2 regions of the Arthrobacter zhaoguopingii genome follow, and region 2 is predicted to be linked to the other one. Evidence: predicted binding sites of a transcription regulator. Region 2 holds the regulator's gene; the other holds the start of a gene.
The links. The regulator LexA, encoded in region 2, represses DNA repair genes until DNA is damaged. The targets are predictions, from matches to a motif close to TCGAACANNTGTTCGA.

Region 1 (10,266 bases), on a different contig from region 2:
CCGGGGCGCGAAACGCGTGGCCGGGCTGGTCGTGGGCTGGCTCCTCGTGGCCATTGGGCTCGCGGCCCTCGTCCTCCCCGGCCCCGGGCTGCTGGCACTCGTTGCCGGCCTCACCATGCTCGCCCAGCAGTACGAATGGGCCCGCCGGTGGCTGCAGCCGGTCAAGACCCGGGCCTTCGCGGCCGCCGCCCGAGGCGTTCGGACCCGGCGCAACATCGCGCTCAGCTTCGCCGCCGCCCTGGTGCTGGCCCTCGTCGGCGTGCTCTGGTGCATCAAGCCGGCCGCACCCGGCTGGTGGCCGCTTGAAGCGCAGTGGTGGCTACCCGGCGGTTGGAGCGTCGGCTCGGGGCTGATTCTGTCGGCACTGCTCGCGGCGGCGTTCATCGCCTACAGCATCCGGCGGTTCCGTCCCCGCAGTGCCCCGGACGCCGCCTAGGGTCGCCGTCCGCCCTGCCGTCCGGAGCTTAGAGTGCCATCCACAGTGTCTTGCCCCGGCCCACGAGGTCGAAACCCCGGGCCGCGAAGAACTCCGACCCCGAGGGCGCCGCATTGACCGCCAGATGCCGGGCCCCGGATGCGGCCGCCGCCTTGGCAGCGCGGCTCAGCAACGCGGTGCCGAGGCCGCGGTGGCGGTACTCCGGCAGGACCTCGAGGGAGAAGATCCCGCCGAGACCCCGGAGCCCCGGGACCCCCGAGGGGTAGAACGAGTACGCCGCGCCGACGACGTTCCCGCCGGCCCTCGTCTCGGCGTGCCAGGCCTGCCGGGGCTGGGACCGTACCACCCGCAGTTCCCGGGCCAGCGGCCCGAGATACTCAGGCACCTCCGTCGACAGTTCGGCGGCGCCGTCCTCATAGGCGGCCGGTACCCCGACGGGCGCGGCCATCCACCACGGCTGCCACCCCGGCGAGAACCCCAGTGACGACAGGGCGCTGCTGCGCACCGCGCCGTTCAGCCAGACGCCCACCGTCTTCGCTCCCAACCTGCTGCCCTCGGCGAGGCCCGGGCGGATGCCGGCCAGCGAGACCTCCTCCGGGAACAGGAGCAGAAGCTGCGACCGCGCCGGAAGCCACGCCCACGTGCACCCGTGGGTGGAGAAGGTCTTTCCGCCGGTGGCGGTGGCAAGCGCCGCGAACCAGGCGGTGTGCAGGCGCTGGACCTGGGCAATTGTGACCATCCGGGCTCAGGCCAGGCCCCGCCGCTTCAGCAGCGGCTCCAGTTCGGCATCCCGGCCCCGGAAGTTGCGGAACGCCTGAAGCGGGTCGATGCTGTTACCGCGTGAGAGCAGCTCGGTGCGGAAGGTGTCGCCGTTGGCCCGGGTGAGCCCTCCTGAGGATCGAAACCACTCGACGGTGTCGGCGTCGAGGACCTCACTCCAGATATAGGCGTAGTAGGCGGCGGCATAGCCGCCGGCGAAGATGTGCTTAAAATAGCCGGTCCGGTAGCGCGGGGGAACCAGTGCGAAGTCGACGCCGGCCTCCTGAAGCGCCCGCTGCTCGAAGGCCGACGGGTCCTCAACGGTGGTGCCGGGCGGCAGGGAGTGCCAGGCCAGATCGAGCAGGGTCGCCCCGAGGTACTCGGTGGTAGCGAAGCCTTCGCCCCACGTCGACGCCGCCGTGACGCGGTCGATGACCTCCTGCGGGAGGGCCTCCCCGGTCTCATGGTGGCGGGCGTAGTTCGCCACGACCTCGGGCCACAGCATCCACATCTCGTTGACCTGCGATGGATATTCGACGAAGTCACGCGGAACGCTGGTGCCCGAAAAGGTGGGGTAGGTGACGTTGGAGAACAGGCCGTGCAGGGCGTGTCCGAATTCGTGGAAGGCGGTGACCACCTCGTCGAAGCTGAGCAGCGTCGGCTCCCCGGGCGGGGGCTTGGGAATGTTCAGGTTGTTCACCACGACCGCGCGGGTGCCCTGGAGCGCGGACTGGTCAACGAAGGAGTTCATCCAGGCGCCCCCGTTCTTCGTGTCGCGCGTGTAGTAGTCGCCGAGGAACAGGCCCAGCCCGGATCCGTCCTCGTTGAAGACCTCCCACACCTGCACCTCGGGGTGGTAGCCGGTGAGGTCGGGTCGTTCAGTGAAGCGCAGCCCGTACAGCTGCCCGGCCGCGAAGAAGATGCCGTCCTTCAGGACGCGGTTCAGCTCGAAGTAGGGCCGGAGCGCGGCGAGGTCGACGTCGTACTTCGAGCGCCGGACCCGCTCCGAGTGGAAGGCCCAGTCCCACGGCTCGAGCGGGTGCCCGGCGTCGGCCCCGAGCTCGGCCGCCTCCGCCCGGGCGTTGCGCACGGCGGGACCGGTGAGGGCGGCGAGGCGCTCCCGGATGGCCCCGAGCGAGGGTGCGGTCTGGTCGTCCGTGGCGGCCGCGGCGTACGTGTCGAAGCCCAGCAGGGCGGCGCGGTCGGCGCGCAGGGCCGCCATGCGTGCGGCCAGCTCCAGGGTGTTATCCGGGCCGTCGCTGAAGCCGCGGTTCACCGACAGTTCATACAGCCGCCGGCGCACCGCGCGGTCGGTCAGCAGCGCCATCGCCGGCTGGTTGGTGGGAAGGATCAGGGTGAGCAGGTACCTGCCGGGGTGGCCCGCCGCTTCGGCTGCCGCCGCGGCGGCGGCGATGTCATCGGCGGGGAGGCCGTCGAGCTCGGCCGCGGTGTCGAGCAGGAGCGCGGAGGCATTGGTGTCCCGCAGCAGCCGCTGCTGGTACTCGGTCGAGAGTTCGGACAGCTCTGCGTTGAGCGCCCGCAGCCGGGCCTGGGCGGCGTCGTCGAGTTCGGCGCCCGCGGCCGTGAACCGCCGAAGGTACTCGGCCAGCAACCGGGCCGGTTCGGCGTCGAGGCCGTCCGCCGGGACCGCCTTGAGGCGCTCGAAGAGGGCCCGGTTGAGGTGGATATTGTCCTGGTGCTCGGCAAGGCGCGGCGCGATGCGCGTCTCAATGTCCTGGATGGCGGCCGTGGAGTCGGCCGAGGAACGGTTATGGAAAGCGGCGGCCACCCGCTGCAGGACCTGCCCCGAACGCTCAAGGGCGGTGATGGTGTTCTCGAAATCCGCGGGTTCCGGGCTGGCGGTAATGGCCCCGATCTCGGCAAGCTGCTCCGCGAATCCCGCCTCGAAGGCCGGCAGGTAGTGGCCGTCCTCGATGCGGTCGAAGGGCGGCAGCTGGTAGGGGAGCGTGCTCGGCTCGAAGAAGGGGTTGCTCATAAGCCTTAACTTTTGCATGCCGCGCCACCGGCGGGGAACTGGTTCCCCTCCGGGGCCCGTACCGGCCGGTTCAGGACCGGATGACCAGCCCGGACCAGCCCGCTGAACTATCGGGCGGGGCCGGCACGAAGGTCAGTGCGGACCGAGGTCAGCGCGGGCGGCTGCCCGCGTGGCGCCGGGCGAGGTCGGCGAGGGTGTCGTCGACCTCGCCCGGCTCGAAGATCCCGTACTTCCGCTCGACCGCGGTCCGGATGAGGAAGTCCGCGATCGCCGGGTTCTTCGGGAGCAGCGAACCGTGGAGGTAGCTTGCCACCACGTTGTGGCGGCGCGCGCCCTCGTGGTTGTCCCGGGCGTTGTTGCCCTCGCCCTTGGTGACGGTGGCCAGCGGCGTCACTCCGGCGCCCAGGAAGGTCTGCCCGCTGTGGTTTTCGTACCCGTGGATCTCGCCGAACTCCCCGCTGGTGGCGACGACGTTGCCGATGAGGCGCTCCTTTCCACCGTGGGTCTCAAGGTCAAGCACCCCGATGCCCGGGATCACCGTGCCGTCCACGGTCTTAAAGAACCTGCCGAACAGCTGGTAGAGCCCGCAGATGGCGAGCATGGGCTGTCCATCCTCGGCCAACCCACGCAGGCGGGGCCCGATGGCCTGCAGGTCCTGCTGGATCACCAGCTGCCCGCTGTCCTGGCCGCCGCCGCCGATGATCAGGTCGGCGTCGTCGGGGAAGCTGTCTCCTGCGTTGTGTTCGGAGATGACGGCGTCGTACCCGTGCCAGGCCAGGCGCTGCTTGAGCACCAGGACGTTGCCCCAGTCGCCGTAGATGTTCATCTCCCGGGGGTACAGCTGCAGGATGGAAATCGTGCCCTTGGACATCAGGAAACCACCTCGACGGTCGTGATTTTGGCGAGTTCGCGCCGCACGGCGAGCATCGCCGTGTAAGTGCAGAAGATGCGCTTGGGCTGCCCGGGGCTGGCGGCGATGAACGCCTTGAGCGCCGCCGGGATCTCGGGCTCGATGCCGCGGACCTCGACGTCGTCGTATTTCAGACGCAGCGCCATGTCGTAGGCGCGCACCCCGGTGACGTGGTCGACGCCCGCGGCGCGCAGCGAGTCGAAGTCAACGTCCCACAGCCACGACATGTCGCGGCCGTCGGCGTAGTTGTCGTTGATCGCGATCATCGTGGCAGTGCCGGCCGGATCGAAGGACTTCAGTCCGAGCCGGAAGCCGCTGGGGTTCTTCACGAGCACCAGTTCGAGGGGCTGGCCGTCAACGGTGACGCTCTCGCCGCGCCCAAAGGCCGGTTCGACGGCCGACAGCGAGGCGAACAGGGCATCCTGGTCGGCAGCCCCGCCAAGCACGGTGCGGGCCGCGGCCAGGGCAGCGGCCGCATTGAAGATGTTGTAGACCCCGCGCAGGCGCAGGTCGGCCGGCACCGATGTCCCGCCGACGCCGAACACCGCGCCGTTGCCTTCGACCTGCTCCAGCACGACGTCGGCAGGGAGGTCGGAGGGCGCCGGAACGCCGGTGGCGCCGCGGAGTTCGTCGTCATTCGGGAAGGTGCTCCGCAGCGAGGGGTCGAGGCCGAAGTAGACCACGCCGGCGTCCTGCACCGTCGGCGCGAGGCCGGCCACGCGCGGGTCCTCGCGGTTGAGGATCACAGTGCCGGTGGTGGCGGCGGCGATCTTGCCCAGCAGGCGGGTGGTCGCGTCGATCTCACCGAACCGGTCGAGCTGGTCCCTCAGGACGTTCAGCAGCAGGGAGTACTTCGGGCGGACAAGGTTCACGAAGTGCACGGCGTGGGCCTCGTCGAGTTCAAGGACGGCGATGTCGGCATTCAGGCGTCCGCGCCAGTCCACCTCGCCCAGCAGGGCCGCAGCGACGCCCCGGGTGAAGTTGCTGCCGGTGCGGTTCGTGAAGACCTTCAGGCCCTGCCCCTCGAGCAGCTCAACGACCATCTTGGTGGTGGTGGTCTTTCCGTTGGTGCCGCTGACCACCATCACGCCGTGCTCAAGGGTGGACAGGGCCCGTCCCATGAAACCCGGGTCAAGGCGTTCCACCACAAGGCCCGGCAGTGCGGACCCGCCGCCGCGCAGCCTCGAGGCGCGGCGCACCGCTTTTCCAACCAGCACGCTCAGGGAATTCATGCCTTTAAACCTAGCGCAAGCACCGGAGGGAACCGGTCAGTGGGCCCGCGCCCGGCGCGGAATGGGACAACCTAGAATTGGACCATGGCCTCTTCCTCACCTTCGCCCTCCTCAGGCGTGCGCATCGGCGTGCTGGCCGTCCAGGGGGACGTGCGCGAACACATCCGAACCATCGAGTCGCTCGGCGGTACCGCCACCGCCGTCCGGCGGCCCTCCGAGCTGGAGGGGATCGACGGCATCATTCTTCCCGGCGGCGAATCCACGACGATCGACAAGCTCACCCGGGCCTTCGACCTCGCGGAACCGCTGCGCGCGCGGATCCTGGGCGGGCTGCCGGCCTACGGTTCCTGCGCCGGCATGATTATGCTCGCCGACGTCATCGCCGACCCCTCCACCGACCGCCAGGGCAACCCGCAGCAGACCCTGGGCGGGCTCGACATCGTGGTGCGGCGCAATGCCTTCGGCCGCCAGCGCGAATCCTTCGAGACCGACCTCGCCTTCACCGGGCTCGCCGACACCGCCGGCGCCGGCGGAGACGACCCGGTGCGGGCCGTGTTCATCCGCGCCCCCTGGGTGGAGAAGGTCGGGCCCTCGGTGGAGGTCCTCGCCGAGGTGGCGGCGCCCGCGACGCCCCCGCCCGGCGGGTCCGGCGACGGCGGCCCGGATAAGTCCGGGACGGTCGCTAGAATTGTGGCAGTGCGGTCGGGCAACCTGCTCGCGACGAGTTTCCACCCGGAAGTCACCGGCGAGCGGCGGGTCCACGAGTTGTTTATTCGAATGATCAGAGGAGAAGCGTAGGCATGTCGGGGCACTCTAAATGGGCTACAACCAAACATAAGAAGGCCGCGATCGACGCCAAGCGCGCGAAGTCCTTCGCCAAGCTGATCAAGAACATCGAGGTGGCGGCGCGGGCCGGGGGCGCGGACCTCGCCGGCAACCCGGGCCTTGAGCTCGCGGTGTCCAAGGCGAAGAAGACCTCGGTCCCCATCGACAACATCAACCGCGCGGTCAAGCGCGGCGCCGGGCTCCTCGGCGACGCCGTCGACTACCAGACGATCATGTACGAGGCGCGCGGTCCCCAGGGCTCGGCCCTGCTCATCGAGTGCCTCACCGACAACAAGAACCGGGCCGCGTCCGAGGTGCGCCTCGGCATCACCCGCAACGGCGGCAGCGTCGCCGACCCGGGGTCGGTCGCCTACCTGTTCACCCGCAAGGGCGTCGTCACCCTGCCCAAGAACGGCCTGTCCGAGGACGATGTCCTGATGGCGGTCCTCGATGCCGGCGCCGAGGAGGTCAAGGAGTCCGCCGACACCTTCGAGGTGGTCTCCGAACCCCAGGACCTGCGGGCCGTAGTGGCCGCGCTTGAGGAGAACGGCATCGAATACGACACGGACGAGGCTGAATTCGTCCCCTCAATGCAGGTCCAGCTCGACGTCGACGGCGCGAAGAAGTTCCTCAAGCTCGTTGACGCCCTCGAAGAGCTCGACGACGTGCAGAACGTCTATTCCAACGCCGACCTCTCCGAAGAGGTCCTCGCCGAACTCGAGACCGACGATTAGCAGCCGCCGGGAAGGCCTCGGGGAGGAGGCGCCGTGACGATCCGCGTTATGGGCATCGACCCCGGGCTGACCCGGTGCGGACTGGCCGTCGTCGACGTCGAACCGAACCGGCACTCGACGCTGGTCGCCGTGGGCGTGGTCGGCACGGAGGCCGGACGCAGCCTCGACCAGCGGCTTCTGGTCATCGCCGAGGCCGTCGATGAGTGGCTCGACCTTCACTCCCCTCATGTGCTGGCCGTCGAACGGGTCTTCAGCCAGCTCAATGTCAGCACCGTGATGGGAACCGCCCAGGCCTCCGGAGTGGTCATCGCAGCCGCGGCCCGGCGTGGAATCCCCGTTGCACTGCACACCCCCACCGAGGTCAAGGCCGCGGTGACCGGCAACGGGCAGTCCGACAAGGTGGCCGTCACCAAAATGGTCACCAAGATCCTGCGGCTCGACGCCCCGCCGCGGCCGGCCGACGCGGCCGACGCCCTGGCCCTGGCCATCACCCACGCCTGGCGCAGGGGGGTGGGCCTGCAGGGTGCGGCCGCCGCCGCCGGTGCGGGAGCCGCCACGCCTGCCCAGCGCATGTGGGCCGAGGCCGAGGCGAGGGCCCGGCGTCCCTGACTGGCACTGCGGAGGAACCGCCGGCCCACGGACGGCCCGGTGTGGCGTTGCACGCCCGGGGCCCCGGACCGGTAACGTAATAGAAAGTATGTTCGGACGCTGGTTCGGGCGATCGATCCCAACACCTCTCTGGAGCTCCCCGACATGATCAGTTCCCTCCGCGGCACGGTGGCCTCCGTGGGCCTGCAGTCCGCCGTGCTCGACGTTCACGGTTTCGGCATGCAGGTGCAGGCGACGCCGCAGACCCTCGCCACGCTCCGGGTGGGCGGCGAGGCCCAGGTCTTCACCACGATGGTCGTACGCGAGGACTCGATGACCCTCTTCGGCTTCGAGGACGCCGAGCAGCGGGAGGTCTTCGACACGCTGCTGGCCATCAGCGGCGTCGGCCCGCGGCTCGCTCTGGCCGTGCTCGCCGTGCACACACCCGAAGCCATCCGCATCGCCGCATCCTCCGGGGACGACAAGGCCTTCAGCAAGGTGCCCGGCATCGGGCCCAAAGGGGCGCGCAGGATCGTCCTCGAACTCGCCGGCAAGCTGGTGCCCCTCGAAGCGCCCGGCGTGCCGAAGAACACCTGGCAGGGCCAGGTGCTCACCGCCATGATCGGCCTTGGCTGGTCCGAGAAGGACGCCGGGGCCGCCATCGACGCCGCCACCGCCGAGGCGCCAGAGGTCGCGGCCACCGGCGACGTCGCCCAGATCCTCAAGCTCACCCTCCGCCGGCTCGGCTCCGACGGCGCGCGGAGCTCGGCCCGGGCGAAAAGCCTCTGATGGCCACCGCCCAGCAGCCCGGCGACGCCCCGCTGGTCGCGGCCGGATCCGACCCCGAGGACCGCGCTGTCGAGGCTGCGCTCCGGCCGAAGAACCTCGACGACTTCGTCGGCCAGAAACGCGTGCGCCGGCAGCTGTCCCTCGTGCTCGAGGCCTCCCGGCTCCGGGGGCGCAGCGCCGACCACGTGCTGCTCTCCGGCCCGCCCGGGCTGGGCAAGACCACGCTCGCCATGATCATCGCCGCCGAAATGAACGCGCCGCTGCGCATCTCCTCGGGCCCGGCGATCCAGCACGCCGGTGACCTCGCCGCGATCCTTTCCTCGCTCACCGAGGGCGAGGTGCTGTTCCTCGACGAAATCCACCGCATGTCCCGCCCGGCGGAGGAAATGCTCTACATGGCGATGGAGGACTTCCGCGTCGACATCGTCGTCGGCAAGGGCCCCGGCGCGACGGCCATCCCGCTCGACCTTCCCCCCTTCACCCTCGTCGGCGCCACCACCCGGGCCGGGCTGCTGCCCGGGCCGCTGCGCGACCGCTTCGGCTTCACCGGCCACCTCGAGTTCTACTCCACCGACGAGCTCGAACTGGTGCTGCGCCGCTCGGCCATGCTCATGGACATGAAGGTCAACTCGGCCGCCTTCGCCGAGATCGCCGGCCGCTCCCGGGGCACCCCGCGCATCGCGAACCGCCTGCTGCGCCGGGTGCGCGACTGGGCGCTCGTCCACGGCATCGACCTGATCGACGCCGGCAGCGCCGGGGCGGCCCTGGACATGTACGAGGTTGACGAGAAGGGCCTGGACCGGCTCGACCGCTCCGTGCTGACCGCCCTGATCACCAAGTTCAACGGCGGACCGGTGGGCCTGTCGACGCTCGCCATCGCCGTCGGGGAGGAACCGGAGACCGTCGAAACGGTCGCCGAGCCGTACCTGGTGCGCGAGGGCATGCTCGGGCGCACCCCGCGCGGCAGGATCGCCACCGCCGCGGCCTGGCACCACCTCGGGCTGGTGATGCCGCCCTCGGTGGCCGCAGCGATGCCCGAGGACCTCTTCACCGCCGCGCAGGAGGAGGAGGTTTCCGGCGAGGACCCGGCCGGGGACTGGATGACCTGACCCCGCCTGACCGGCCGGGGGCCGGTTTCCCTTTACACTGGGAGGACACGCGGCGTGAGCCGGCTGAATCTGCGCCGGCTGTGCCGACCCCAGTTATAGGAACGGAACTTTTCTGTGTTCGCAAACGTAGTAGCTTCGACCGCCACGGAAGCCGGCGATGCCGCCGGTTCTTCGTTCGACATCTTCAACCTGATCCTGCCGCTCGCGCTGGCGTTTCTGATCTTCTCCATGTTCCGCCGGCAGCGCAAGGCCAAGCAGCAGGTCACCGAGATGCGTTCGCAGATGGAGCCCGGCACCGAGGTGATGACCCAGTTCGGTCTCTTCGGGACCATCGTGTCGATCGACCAGGAGAACAACAAGGCCGTCATCGAACTCTCCCCGGGCAACACGGCCACCGTGCACACCCAGGCCCTGAGCAAGGTCGTCCGGCAGGAGCCGGCAGAGGACCTCGCTGACGAGCCCTCGGTTGCCGCGCCGGACACCATCGCCACCACCGGGGCCGCCGGCACCGGAGGAAGCACCGCCGCTGAAACCCCCGAGGAAACCGTGGCGCGCCTCAACCGCGAGAACAACAGGAACAACGACAACTAGCACGCGGCCCCGGCCCCGGGCAGTCCCGGCGGCCGGGTCCCACCGGCACGGCGCGGACACCGCGCTCCACTCCTAAGGACAATCGACAATGCCACGTACCGGCCCCGGCACGGCAGCCAAACGAACCCTCGTCTGGCTGGGCGTACTTCTTGCTCTGCTCGCCGCGCTGCTGGGCGCCGGCTCCGTCTGGAGCAACGCAAGCTGGACCCCGAAGCTCGCCCTCGACCTCGAGGGCGGCACGCAGCTGATCCTCTCGCCCAAGCTCCAGGGCGGCGGCTCCGAGATCAGCCCCGAACA
Region 2 (10,266 bases):
GGGAACCGGGCGACCATGCCCACGAGCAAAAGCCTCCGGACGGGAACGATGCGCAGCAGTTCCAGGTACACGGCAAAGTTCACGGCAGCATCTCTCTTGCTGATCCTTCGCGGTCAGCGGGTTATTCGGATCTCCAGGGAGTCGACCCGTTCGACGAACTCCCTGCGGGCCTGGAGCGAGGCGCGCAGGCGCTCGGTAAGGTCCCGGACGGCGGTGGGGCTGAGCCCGGGCTGCAGCCGGATACTCATCTTCAGTTCCGGTCCGGCTCCGCCGCCGGAAACCAGCCTACCGCCAGCCGTCCGGGCGGCCACCCCGGAGCCTGGCTCGAGGACGACGTCGAGGATTGCCTCCTCGCCGGCGGTGATCGGCGCGACGAACCCGCGGAGGCCGGGGTCGCGGTAGCACGGCGTCCACGGCTCCTGCTGGGCCAGCGCCCACACCGCCGGACGGCGCACCACGAACGTGAAGTCGGCTCCCGGGTCGACGACCAGCAGTTCGGCCTTCTCCGCCACACCGGCCAGGGCCGCCCGCGCCGCGTAGGCGGCCACAGGACGGGCGTCGGAGTGCCAGGCCGCGAGCCGGTCCGCCGAGGTGAACACCGGCAGCGCCGCCCGCCCGTCGGGCGCACGCAGGGTCACCAGGGCCATGTCGGCTTCCTTGTCGGCCTCGACCCCATCGAGGCCCTCACCGGCGGCGGCGAGCTGGGCCACGATGGGGATGAAGACCCGCGCCGATGCCAGCGCCTGGATCACCTGCTCCTCGCCGCCGGCTCCCTCGATCAGGGCCCGGACGGCGGACGAGTAGCCGGGGTCGGCCTGTCCGTCGTCGTCGTCGAAGTTATGGAGGGGGTTCCCGTCACCGGAGAGGTCCCGTCCGGCCCAGGGCCGTCCCGCCGAGTCCGTGGTGTTTCCCGCCAGCGCGGCGGCGATGTGCGCCGGGAGCTCCCTGCTCATTCCCGAGGTGCCGGGTGGCCGGCCACGTCCAGCGCCTGAGGAAGCGTGAACGCCCCGGCGTAGAGGGCCTTGCCGACGATCGCTCCTTCGAGGCCGCTGGGCACCAGCTGGCGCAGTGCCGCGAGGTCATCGAGGTTCGAGATGCCACCGGAGGCCACCACGGGCCGACTGGTGCGCTCGATCACCTGCTTCAGCAGTTCGAGGTTCGGCCCCTGCAGGGTGCCGTCCTTGGTGACGTCGGTGACAACGTAACGGGCGCATCCTGCGTCCTCGAGCCGCTGCAGCACCTCCCACAGGTCCCCGCCCTCCTGGGTCCATCCCCGGGCGGCCAGGGTGGTGCCGCGGACGTCGAGGCCGACGGCGATCGCGTCGCCGTAGCGGGCGATGGCGCTGGCGGTCCACTCGGGGTTCTCGAGGGCTGCCGTTCCCAGGTTCACCCGGGTGGCCCCGAGGGAGAGGGCGGCGTCGAGTGATTCGTCGTCGCGGATCCCGCCGGAGAGCTCGACCTTGATGTCGAGCTTCCGGACGACCCTTTCGAGGAGCGGGCGGTTCGACCCGCGGCCGAACGCGGCATCGAGGTCGACGAGGTGGACCCACTCCGCGCCGTCCTCCTGCCAGGCCAGCGCCGCGTCGACGGGGTCGCCGTAGCTGGTTTCGCTGCCGGCGGCCCCCTGGACGAGGCGGACGGCCTGGCCGTCGGCGACGTCCACGGCGGGGAGGAGTTCCAGGTTGGGAGAGTCGGTGAACGGGCTCATGCGCTTCTTTCGGTCGACGTGGCCGGGAGGGGCCGCGGGAATGGGTGCACAGCTGGCGGAGGTGCACGCTGGGGTGCGGGGCTGGCGTTGGTGCGGGGCGGGCGTGCTGCGCTTGCCTAGGCGTCAAGGGTGAAGAGGTACGCCCCTACCAGGGCCATGCCGGCGAGGATCCAGAAACTGATGATCAGCGCCTTGGGGAAGCCCTGCGAGCGGAAGGACAACGCCCCGCCGATCAGCAGGCCGGCAACCCCCATCAGGAGAACGCTGATCATTATGTTCCCAGCCTGCCGGTCCAGTTGCGCAGCAGCTGGGCTCCGGCGTCGCCTGATTTTTCCGGGTGGAACTGGGTGGCAGAGAGCGGCCCGTTCTCGACGGCGGCGATGAACCGCCCGCCGTGGTCGGACCACGTCACCTGGGGCGGCTTCATCATGGGCTGGCTGACGTCGAAGTCCCAGTGCTGCACTCCGTAGGAGTGGACGAAGTAGAACCGCTCGTCCTCGATGCCGTCGAACAGCACCGAGTCCTCGGGCGGACTGACCGTGTTCCATCCCATGTGGGGCACAACGTCGGCCTGGAGTCGCTCCACCTTGCCGGGCCACTCCCCCATCCCGGCGGTGCGCACGCCGTGCTCGACCCCTTCGTCGAAGAGGATCTGCAGGCCCACGCAGATGCCAAGGACGGGACGGCCCCCGGCTACACGGCGTCCGATCAGGCGCAGCGCATCGACGTCCTTCAGTCCCTTCATGACGGCCGCGAAGGCGCCCACGCCGGGCACCACGAGCCCGTCGGCGTTGAGGACGTCCTGCGACTTGGCGCTGAGGGTGACCTCGGCACCGACGTGCTCAAGGGCCCGCACCACGGAGCGGACGTTGCCCGACCCGTAGTCGAGCACCGTCACCTTCGGCGCGCTCACAACGCCCCCTTCGTCGACGGGATGCCTTCGACCCGAGGGTCGGACTCCACGGCGGCTCGGAGTGCCCGCGCAAAGGCCTTGAACTGCGCCTCGACGATGTGGTGGGGGTCGCGGCCGGCGAGCACGTTGAGGTGCAGACAGATTCCCGCGTGCAGCGCGATGGCTTCGAAGACGTGGCGGGTCAGCGATCCGGTGAAGTGTCCTCCGATGAGGTGGTACTCCTGGCCCGCCGGCTCGCCGCCATGAACGAGGAAGGGGCGCCCGGAGATGTCGACCACTGCATTGGCAAGGGCCTCGTCGAGGGGAACGGTCGCCTCGCCGAAGCGCCGGATGCCGGCCTTCGTGCCGAGCGCCTCGCGGAGGGCCTCCCCGAAGGCGATCGCTGTGTCTTCGACGGTGTGGTGGACGTCGATGTGCGTATCGCCCGTGGCCTTCACCGTCAGGTCGATCAGGGAATGCTTCGCGAGGGCCGTGAGCATGTGGTCGTAGAACGGCACGGAGGTGCTGATATCCGAGGTACCCGTGCCGTCGAGATTGACCTCGAGGTACACGCTGGATTCGCTGGTGGTCCGCTCGATCCGCGCAGTGCGGGCGGCGGAGATCTCCACGGTCATTGGTGTCCTTCGCTAGGGGCTTCGCGTCGGTGCTGCCTGCATCCGGAAGTGGAGGGGCGTCGCACGTTCCCCTCCAGTCTAGGAGACGCCGGTCAAAGGAGGCGCTTCAGTGACTCAAGGAACACTGTGGTTTCGCTCTCGGTACCGGCCGTCACGCGCAGATGGCCGGGAATTCCGACGTCGCGGATCAGCACCCCGGCCTCGAGCAGGCCCCGCCAGACCCGCTGCGGGTCCGTCAGCCCGCCGAACAGGACGAAATTGGCATCGGAAGGGGCCGGGCTCAGGCCCAGCGCCGTGAGCTCGGAGACAATGCGGTCGCGCTGGACCTTGATCGCCTCGACGTTTGCCAGGAGGGTCGCGGAGTGGGTCAGGGCGGCGTTGGCGGCGGCCTGGGTGATGGCCGAAAGGTGGTACGGCAGGCGGACCAGGCGGAGCGCGTCGGCGACCTCCGGTGCCGCCGCGAGGTACCCCAGGCGGGCCCCGGCCAGCGCGAAGGCCTTGCTCATGGTGCGCGAGACGATGAGCCGCTCCCGGCCCGGAAGCAGGGTGATTGCGCTGGGTGTTCCGGCGTGGGAGAACTCCGCGTAGGCCTCGTCGACAATGATGATGGCTCGCGCCGCCGCGCCGGCCTCGTACGCGGCCTCAACGACGTCGAGCCCCAGCGCCGTCCCCGTCGGATTGTTCGGCGAGCAGAGGAAGACGATGTTGGCCCCCGAGGAGGCGACCTCCCGGGCGACATAGCCGGCCTCGAGCTGGAACGAGGGGTCCCGCGGGGCGGTGACATAGCGGGTGTCCGTGGCGCTGGCCAGCAGCGGATACATGGAATAGGTGGGTGGGAAGCCGATCGCGGTGCGCCCCGGGCCCCCGAAGGCCTGCAGGATCTGCTGGAGCACCTCGTTGGAGCCGTTGGCGGCCCAGACGTGCTCGGCGGTGACTCCCCCGCCGAGATAGCGGGCCAGGTTTGCGCGCAGTTCGGTGAATTCGCGGTCGGGATAACGGTTCAGGCCCAGGGCTGCTGCCTGCACCGCGTCCACGATGGCCCGGTGAACCTCGGCGGGCACCCCATGGGTGTTCTCATTGACGTTGAGCAGGATCGGTACGTCAATCTGCGGTGCACCGTAGGGAGATAGCCCCACAAGGTTCTCACGCAGCGGAAGGCGGGACAGGGACTCAATGCGGTTCCTCACCCATCGAGCTTAAGCGACAGTCCGCCCGGGCGAGGAATTGAGGCGGGACGACCGGGCGCCACAGGCGGGCGAAGGCTACCGGGAGACGGGAATCGCAACGACCTGGCCCGCCTGCACCGTCGATGACCCCAGCCCATTGAGCTCGACGATCTCCGAGACCACATCGCGCGGATCCCGCTCGGGGGCGAATTCGCCCGCCAGGGACCAGAGGGTCTCCCCCGGTGCCACATTGACGTCCATGGTTTGGGTCGGCTGGCCCGCGTCGCTGCCGGCCCGGGCCGGCGCCGTCGTGGAGGCGGCAAGGAACACCAGGACGGCCACCAGCAGCACCAGCGGCACTCCGACCAGCAGCACCCGGCCGCGGCGCGTCAGCCGCAGTGGGGGCAGATCCGCATCCCGCTGACTGGGAAGACGGTCGCCCGTGTGGCCAAGGGACCGGAAACCACCCGCCATTGCGGAACCTGCGGTGGCACTGAGCGAGCCTGGCGTTGCGGTCATGACGTGTACCTCTTCTGGAGTTTCGAATAAGTTCAACCCGTTCGAACATTGAATTCGAACATGTCTTCTATTTCGCCCTGCTTATTCTTAGCATCTGTTATCGATCTTTGTCGAGACTCGCTCGAACATATGTTTGAAAACACCTCCGCGCTCGCCTACCGTTGGGTTCAGAGGAAGACGCGGGCTCCGGGGTTTCGCTACCGGACGGCGACAACCTGACAACACCATCTGCCACCGACAAAACGATCCGCCGACGGGTCCGGCGCAGGTGGCGGCGCAGCGAAGGGACAAACCAGTGGCAGAGCGGGCAGCGGAAGAGGCTCGGGCGGTTCCGACCGTCCCGGTAGGAGAGGCAGCCGCAGGAGTTCCCACCGGCACGCCGATGCGCGGACGTCCAAGGGGCCGGAGCGTCCCCAAGGGTCTGACCACCCGGCAGATGAAGATCCTCGAGACGATCCAACGGTCAATCGGCGCCAACGGGTACCCCCCGTCGATGCGCGAGATTGGGGACACGGTGGGGCTCGCGAGCCTCTCGAGTGTCACGCACCAGCTGTCCCAGCTGGAGCGGCTTGGATATATCCGCAGGGACCCGAAGCGGCCGCGGGCCATGGAGATCCTGCTGCCGCTGACCCTGGCGGACGCCCCGGCACCCGAGCAGGGCCGGTCAGGGACAGGCCCTGCCTCCGACTTTTCCGGCGCTGTGGACACCGCAATGGTGCCAATGGTCGGACGGATTGCCGCAGGTGGTCCGATCCTGGCCGACCAGGTCGTCGAGGACGTCATGCCCCTGCCGCGGCAGCTCGTCGGCCACGGCGAACTGTTCATGCTCCGGGTAACAGGTGACTCGATGATCGACGCCGCCATCTGCGACGGCGACTGGGTGGTGGTCCGGCGCCAGCAGAGCGCGCAGAACGGTGAGATCGTCGCCGCGCTCCTCGACGACGAAGCCACCGTCAAGACCTTCCGCCAGCGCGACGGGCACACCTGGCTGCTTCCGCAGAACACCCGGTACGAACCGATTCTGGGCGACCATGCGAGCATCATGGGCAAGGTGGTCTCGGTGATGCGCGCCCTGTAGGCTCCCGGTCCGCCGCCAGGGTTGGCGGTGTCGGCGGGCCCGCTATATCGGTCGTGGGCGTCGTGCCGCCGGGCCGACCGCGTCGGTTGTGGATCTGGTGACCGGTCGTGCCGGCCGCGCCGGAGGCGGGGCTCGGCCGCAATAGTCGGCGCCCGGTGCAATACTGGCGGCATGTCGCACGGAAGGGAAGGTCCGCCGGATGCCGCTTGATACCTCTACCCTGAGGGTCGCCTTCGGCGTTGTCGCGCTCATCCAGCTCGTGCTGTTCTATCTTGTGACCTTCCGCCGCACCCGGTCGGCCTACAGTGCCTGGTGGTGCGCGGCGATCGGCCTGTTCCTTGCCGGGTCCGCGGCCTTCCTCCTCGACGGCACCTCCCACCAGGTCTGGGCCAACCCGCTGGGGAACACCCTGCTCGTGGCCGGCGCCGCGGCCGTCTGGGCGGCGGCCCGTTCGCTCCACCGCGGGCGACCGCGGGTGGCGCAGCTCGCCGCCCCGCCCCTGCTCACGGCTCTCGCCTCGGCCGCGGACAACCCCGCAGTCAACGCCTGGTCCGGCGGACCGGTGTTCCTGGCGATGATGTCCCTGCTGTTCGGCCTCGCCGCCCGCGAGGTGTGGCGGCCCGTGCCCCACCGGGTGCGCACCCAGGTGCCGCTCGCCGTCGCCTCGGGGTTCCTCTCGCTCTTCTACCTTGGCCGCGGCATCGCGTTTGTCGTTGACGGAGTCGACGGGTTCGTCTTCACCACCTACTTCGGGTCGGCGGTGACCACCCTGATCACCCTGACCCTCCTCGTCGTGGTCTCCTTCACCATGGCCGCCCTGAGCAACGACCAGGTCACCCGGGACCTGCGGCACAAGGCAGCACGGGACGGACTGACCGGGCTGCTCAACCGTTCAGCCTTCCTTGACCGGGCGGACCGAGAACTGAAGCGCCTCAGCGCCGCCGGGATCCCGGGGGCGCTCATCCTTGCGGACCTCGACCGCTTCAAGCAGGTCAACGACACCTATGGCCATGCAGCGGGCGACACGGCGCTGCAGGCGTTCGCCGAGGCGTGTGCGCGGTCGGTGCGCTCCACCGACCTCGTGGGACGCTACGGCGGGGAGGAGTTCATCATCCTGCTCACCGGCGCCGATGGGGAGCGCGCCGAGGCGGTCAGCGCGGAGATCAGCCGTGCGCTGCAGGGAACACCGACGGCGCAGGGATTCCCGCTGCCCACCGTCAGCTACGGAATCGCCGACGCCGGAGAAGCGGGCCGCGGGCTGGAGGCGGTCATCGCCGCGGCCGACGCCGCGCTCTACGCCGCGAAGTCGCAGGGCCGGAACCGGGCGGTCCGGGCAGCCGCCTAGCCGGTGGTTTCTCCGTACCTCCCCCTCTGTGCCTCCCCTTGTGCCTCCGTCGGGGCCCTACCCTGCGGCGACCCGCTCGAGGATGCCCAGCACTGTCGTTCGATCGGTCGTGTGCCAGAACGGCGGCAGGGCTGCGCGCAGGAACGACCCGTAGCGCGCAGTGGCAAGGCGCGAGTCGAGGACCGCGACGACACCGCGGTCGCCGGAGGCCCGGATCAGCCGCCCTGCCCCCTGGGCGAGCCGCACGGCCGCGTGCGTGGCGGACACACTCATGAACCCGTTCCCGCCGGCGCGCGCCACCGCCCGGGTGCGGGCAGTCATCAGCGGATCGTCGGGGCGGGGAAAGGGAATGCGGTCGATCACCACGAGCCGGCATGACTGCCCCGGCACATCGACTCCCTGCCACAGGGACATCGTCCCGAACAGGCAGGTGTCCGGTTCCTCGGCGAACTGCTGCACGAGCGAGGGAAGCGACGCCTCCCCCTGGCACAGGATCTCGAAGTCGACGAGCGGCCGCAGCGCCTCGGCTGCTTCCTCCGCCGCCCGGCGCGAGGAAAACAGTCCGAGCGCTCCGCCGCGGGAGGCCTTCAGCAGTGCCTCCAGCTCGGCCAGCTGCGCCTCGGAGGTTCCCCGTTCCGGCTTGGGGAGGTCCTTGGCCACATACAGCACCCCCTGGCGCGGGTAGTCGAAGGGACTTCCGACGTCGACCCCGGCCCAGGATGGCGCGCCCGCTCCGGTCAGCCCGAGGGAACCGGCGACGGGGCCGAACTCGGCGCCGATCGCAAGGGTCGCCGAGGTCAGGACGACCGTGTGATCTTCGAACAATCCTTCGCGGAGGCGCCCCGCGACGGACAGCGGTGCCACGTTCAGGATGGCCGGAGCGCTCTCGTCGGCCATGGAGTAGCCGGCACCCGGGGTGAAGGTGCTGGGCCGGGAGGCCCAGACCACCTCGCCGGCCTCACCGGCGGCGAGGAGCCGCTCGGCTACCTCGAAGACCAGGCCGAGCCGTCCGCGCGCCTGCTGCCGTCCGCCGTCGGCGTCCCCCGGGCCGTCGGCCTTGCCGTCGGTCTTGGTGTCCGACAGGGCGGTACGCGAGGCATCGCGCACCTGTTCCAGGGCGGATTCGAGCTCCTCGGGGAGCCGTCCGGGTATCAGTCCCGACGGCAGGAGCGCGCAGGCCTCCTCGAGGGCCTTGCCCGCGGAGTCGAGTGCGTCGGTGCGCAACGAGGCGTGGCGGCGCACCGCGGTTGCCGCCGCGGAGACCATCGCCGCCGAGAGCTGGCCCGAGACGGCTCCGGTGACCCGGTCGTGGAGTTCGTGGGCCTCGTCAATGACGACGACGTCGTAGTCCGGGAGCACGGCGAGGCCCTCGAAGGCGCTGATGGCGAGCATCGCGTGGTTCGTGATGACGATGTCGGCGGTCGCGGCGGCCTCGCGGGCACGCTCGCTGAAGCACTCCTTGGCCACCGGGCACCGCTGGGCGCCGAGGCACTCGAGGCTGCTGACCGACACCTGGCGCCAGGCGCGGTCGCTGACGCCCGGCAGCAGTTCGTCGCGGTCACCGGTCTCGGTGTCTTCGGCCCATTCGCGGAGGCGCACCACCTCCCGGCCGAGCGCGCTGCCCGGCGCGGCCGGTGCCGCGCCGGGGTGCTGGACGGCGTCCTCGCCGAGACTGAACAGGGCGTCGGGGGCGTCCTCCTCCGGGAATCCCCCCGCCGTCTTGTGCAGGCACACGTAGTTCGACCGCCCCTTGAGGAGGGCGACGTCGACGGGCCGGGGAAGGTGCGGCTGAACCGCCGACAGCAGCCGGGGCAGGTCACGGCCCACGATCTGCGCCTGCAGGGCCAGGGTCGCCGTTGACACGACAGAAGGCTTCCCGCTCTCCATGGCATGGGCGATCAGCGGCAGCAGGTAGGCCAGCGACTTTCCCGTTCCGGTACCGGCCTGGACGAGAAGGTGCTCCCCGGTGTCGATGGCCTCGCTCACCCGGCGCGTCATCTCATGCTGACCGGCGCGGCTTTCACCGCCCATCGCCGCAACGGCGGCATCCAGCAGGTTCAGCGCGTCGGGCTCGGGCCCTTTACTCATGCCTCAGGTACGGTTCAAGTTCCGCCGCGAGGCCCTCCCTCACCATCACCTCGAGCACGGTTCCCTCTTCGGCGTGGTCCAGGGAGAGGATCTCCGCGTCCTCCTCGTGAAGCCGGCTGGTGATCTCCCCGTGGTCGTAGGGAACGAGCAGGGACATCCGCACCCCGGGCCTCGGAATGGAAGTGCTGATCTGCATGCGCAGTTCATCGATGCCCTGGCCGGTGCGGGCCGACACGACGACGTGGCGCGGCTCCCGCTGCCGGAGGCGTTCGAGGACGAACGGGTCGGCGGCGTCGGCCTTGTTCAGCACGATGATCTCGGGGATCTTCCGGGCGTCGACCTCGGCGAGGACCGTGCGCACGGCGGCGATCTGCCCTTCGGGGTCGGGGTGGGAGGCGTCCACGACGTGCAGGATCAGGTCGGCGTCCGCCACCTCCTCGAGGGTTGACCGGAAGGCCTCGACGAGCTGGGTGGGCAGCGACCGGACGAAGCCGACGGTGTCCACCAGGGTGTACCCGAGGCCGTCGGTTGTCTCGGCGCGGCGCACCGTCGGATCGAGGGTGGCGAACAGGGCGTTCTCCACCAGCACACCGGCGTCGGTGAGCCGGTTCAGCAGCGATGACTTCCCGGCATTGGTGTAGCCGGCGATGGCCACCGACGGCACCTGGTTGCGGCGCCGGTTCGAGCGCTTGGTCTCCCGTGCCGGCTTCATGCCGGCGATCTCGCGGCGCAGCTTCGCCATGCGGGTGCGGATCTTCCGGCGGTCGAGTTCGATCTTCGTCTCACCCGGACCACGGGAGCCCATTCCGGCGCCGGCGCTGCCGACCTGGCCACC

Region 1: ruvA (Holliday junction branch migration protein RuvA) is a predicted target of LexA. The motif match lies at 7,582-7,597, and genes of this name have one in related genera.

The regions. Positions count from the first base shown of each region.
Region 1 covers NZ_WIAE01000010.1:64,961-75,226, reverse strand. Annotated here, with positions in the region: gene GVV77_RS13550 (PGPGW domain-containing protein) at 1-436, shown strand, start outside; gene GVV77_RS13545 (GNAT family N-acetyltransferase) at 465-1,175, opposite strand; gene GVV77_RS13540 (M3 family metallopeptidase) at 1,182-3,191, opposite strand; gene GVV77_RS13535 (type 1 glutamine amidotransferase) at 3,340-4,062, opposite strand; gene GVV77_RS13530 (Mur ligase family protein) at 4,062-5,333, opposite strand; gene pdxT (pyridoxal 5'-phosphate synthase glutaminase subunit PdxT) at 5,418-6,131, shown strand; gene GVV77_RS13520 (YebC/PmpR family DNA-binding transcriptional regulator) at 6,134-6,892, shown strand; gene ruvC (crossover junction endodeoxyribonuclease RuvC) at 6,926-7,501, shown strand; gene ruvA (Holliday junction branch migration protein RuvA) at 7,646-8,269, shown strand; gene ruvB (Holliday junction branch migration DNA helicase RuvB) at 8,269-9,378, shown strand; gene yajC (preprotein translocase subunit YajC) at 9,493-9,969, shown strand; gene secD (protein translocase subunit SecD) at 10,058-10,266, shown strand, end outside.
Region 2 covers NZ_WIAE01000001.1:578,485-588,750, reverse strand. Annotated here, with positions in the region: gene GVV77_RS02645 (MFS transporter) at 1-83, opposite strand, end outside; gene GVV77_RS02640 (SseB family protein) at 114-953, opposite strand; gene priA (bifunctional 1-(5-phosphoribosyl)-5-((5-phosphoribosylamino)methylideneamino)imidazole-4-carboxamide isomerase/phosphoribosylanthranilate isomerase PriA) at 950-1,708, opposite strand; gene GVV77_RS18090 (hypothetical protein) at 1,825-1,980, opposite strand; gene hisH (imidazole glycerol phosphate synthase subunit HisH) at 1,980-2,621, opposite strand; gene hisB (imidazoleglycerol-phosphate dehydratase HisB) at 2,618-3,235, opposite strand; gene GVV77_RS02620 (histidinol-phosphate transaminase) at 3,328-4,422, opposite strand; gene GVV77_RS02615 (LysM peptidoglycan-binding domain-containing protein) at 4,498-4,920, opposite strand; gene lexA (transcriptional repressor LexA) at 5,303-5,998, shown strand; gene GVV77_RS02605 (GGDEF domain-containing protein) at 6,198-7,343, shown strand; gene GVV77_RS02600 (ATP-dependent DNA helicase) at 7,401-9,431, opposite strand; gene hflX (GTPase HflX) at 9,424-10,266, opposite strand, start outside.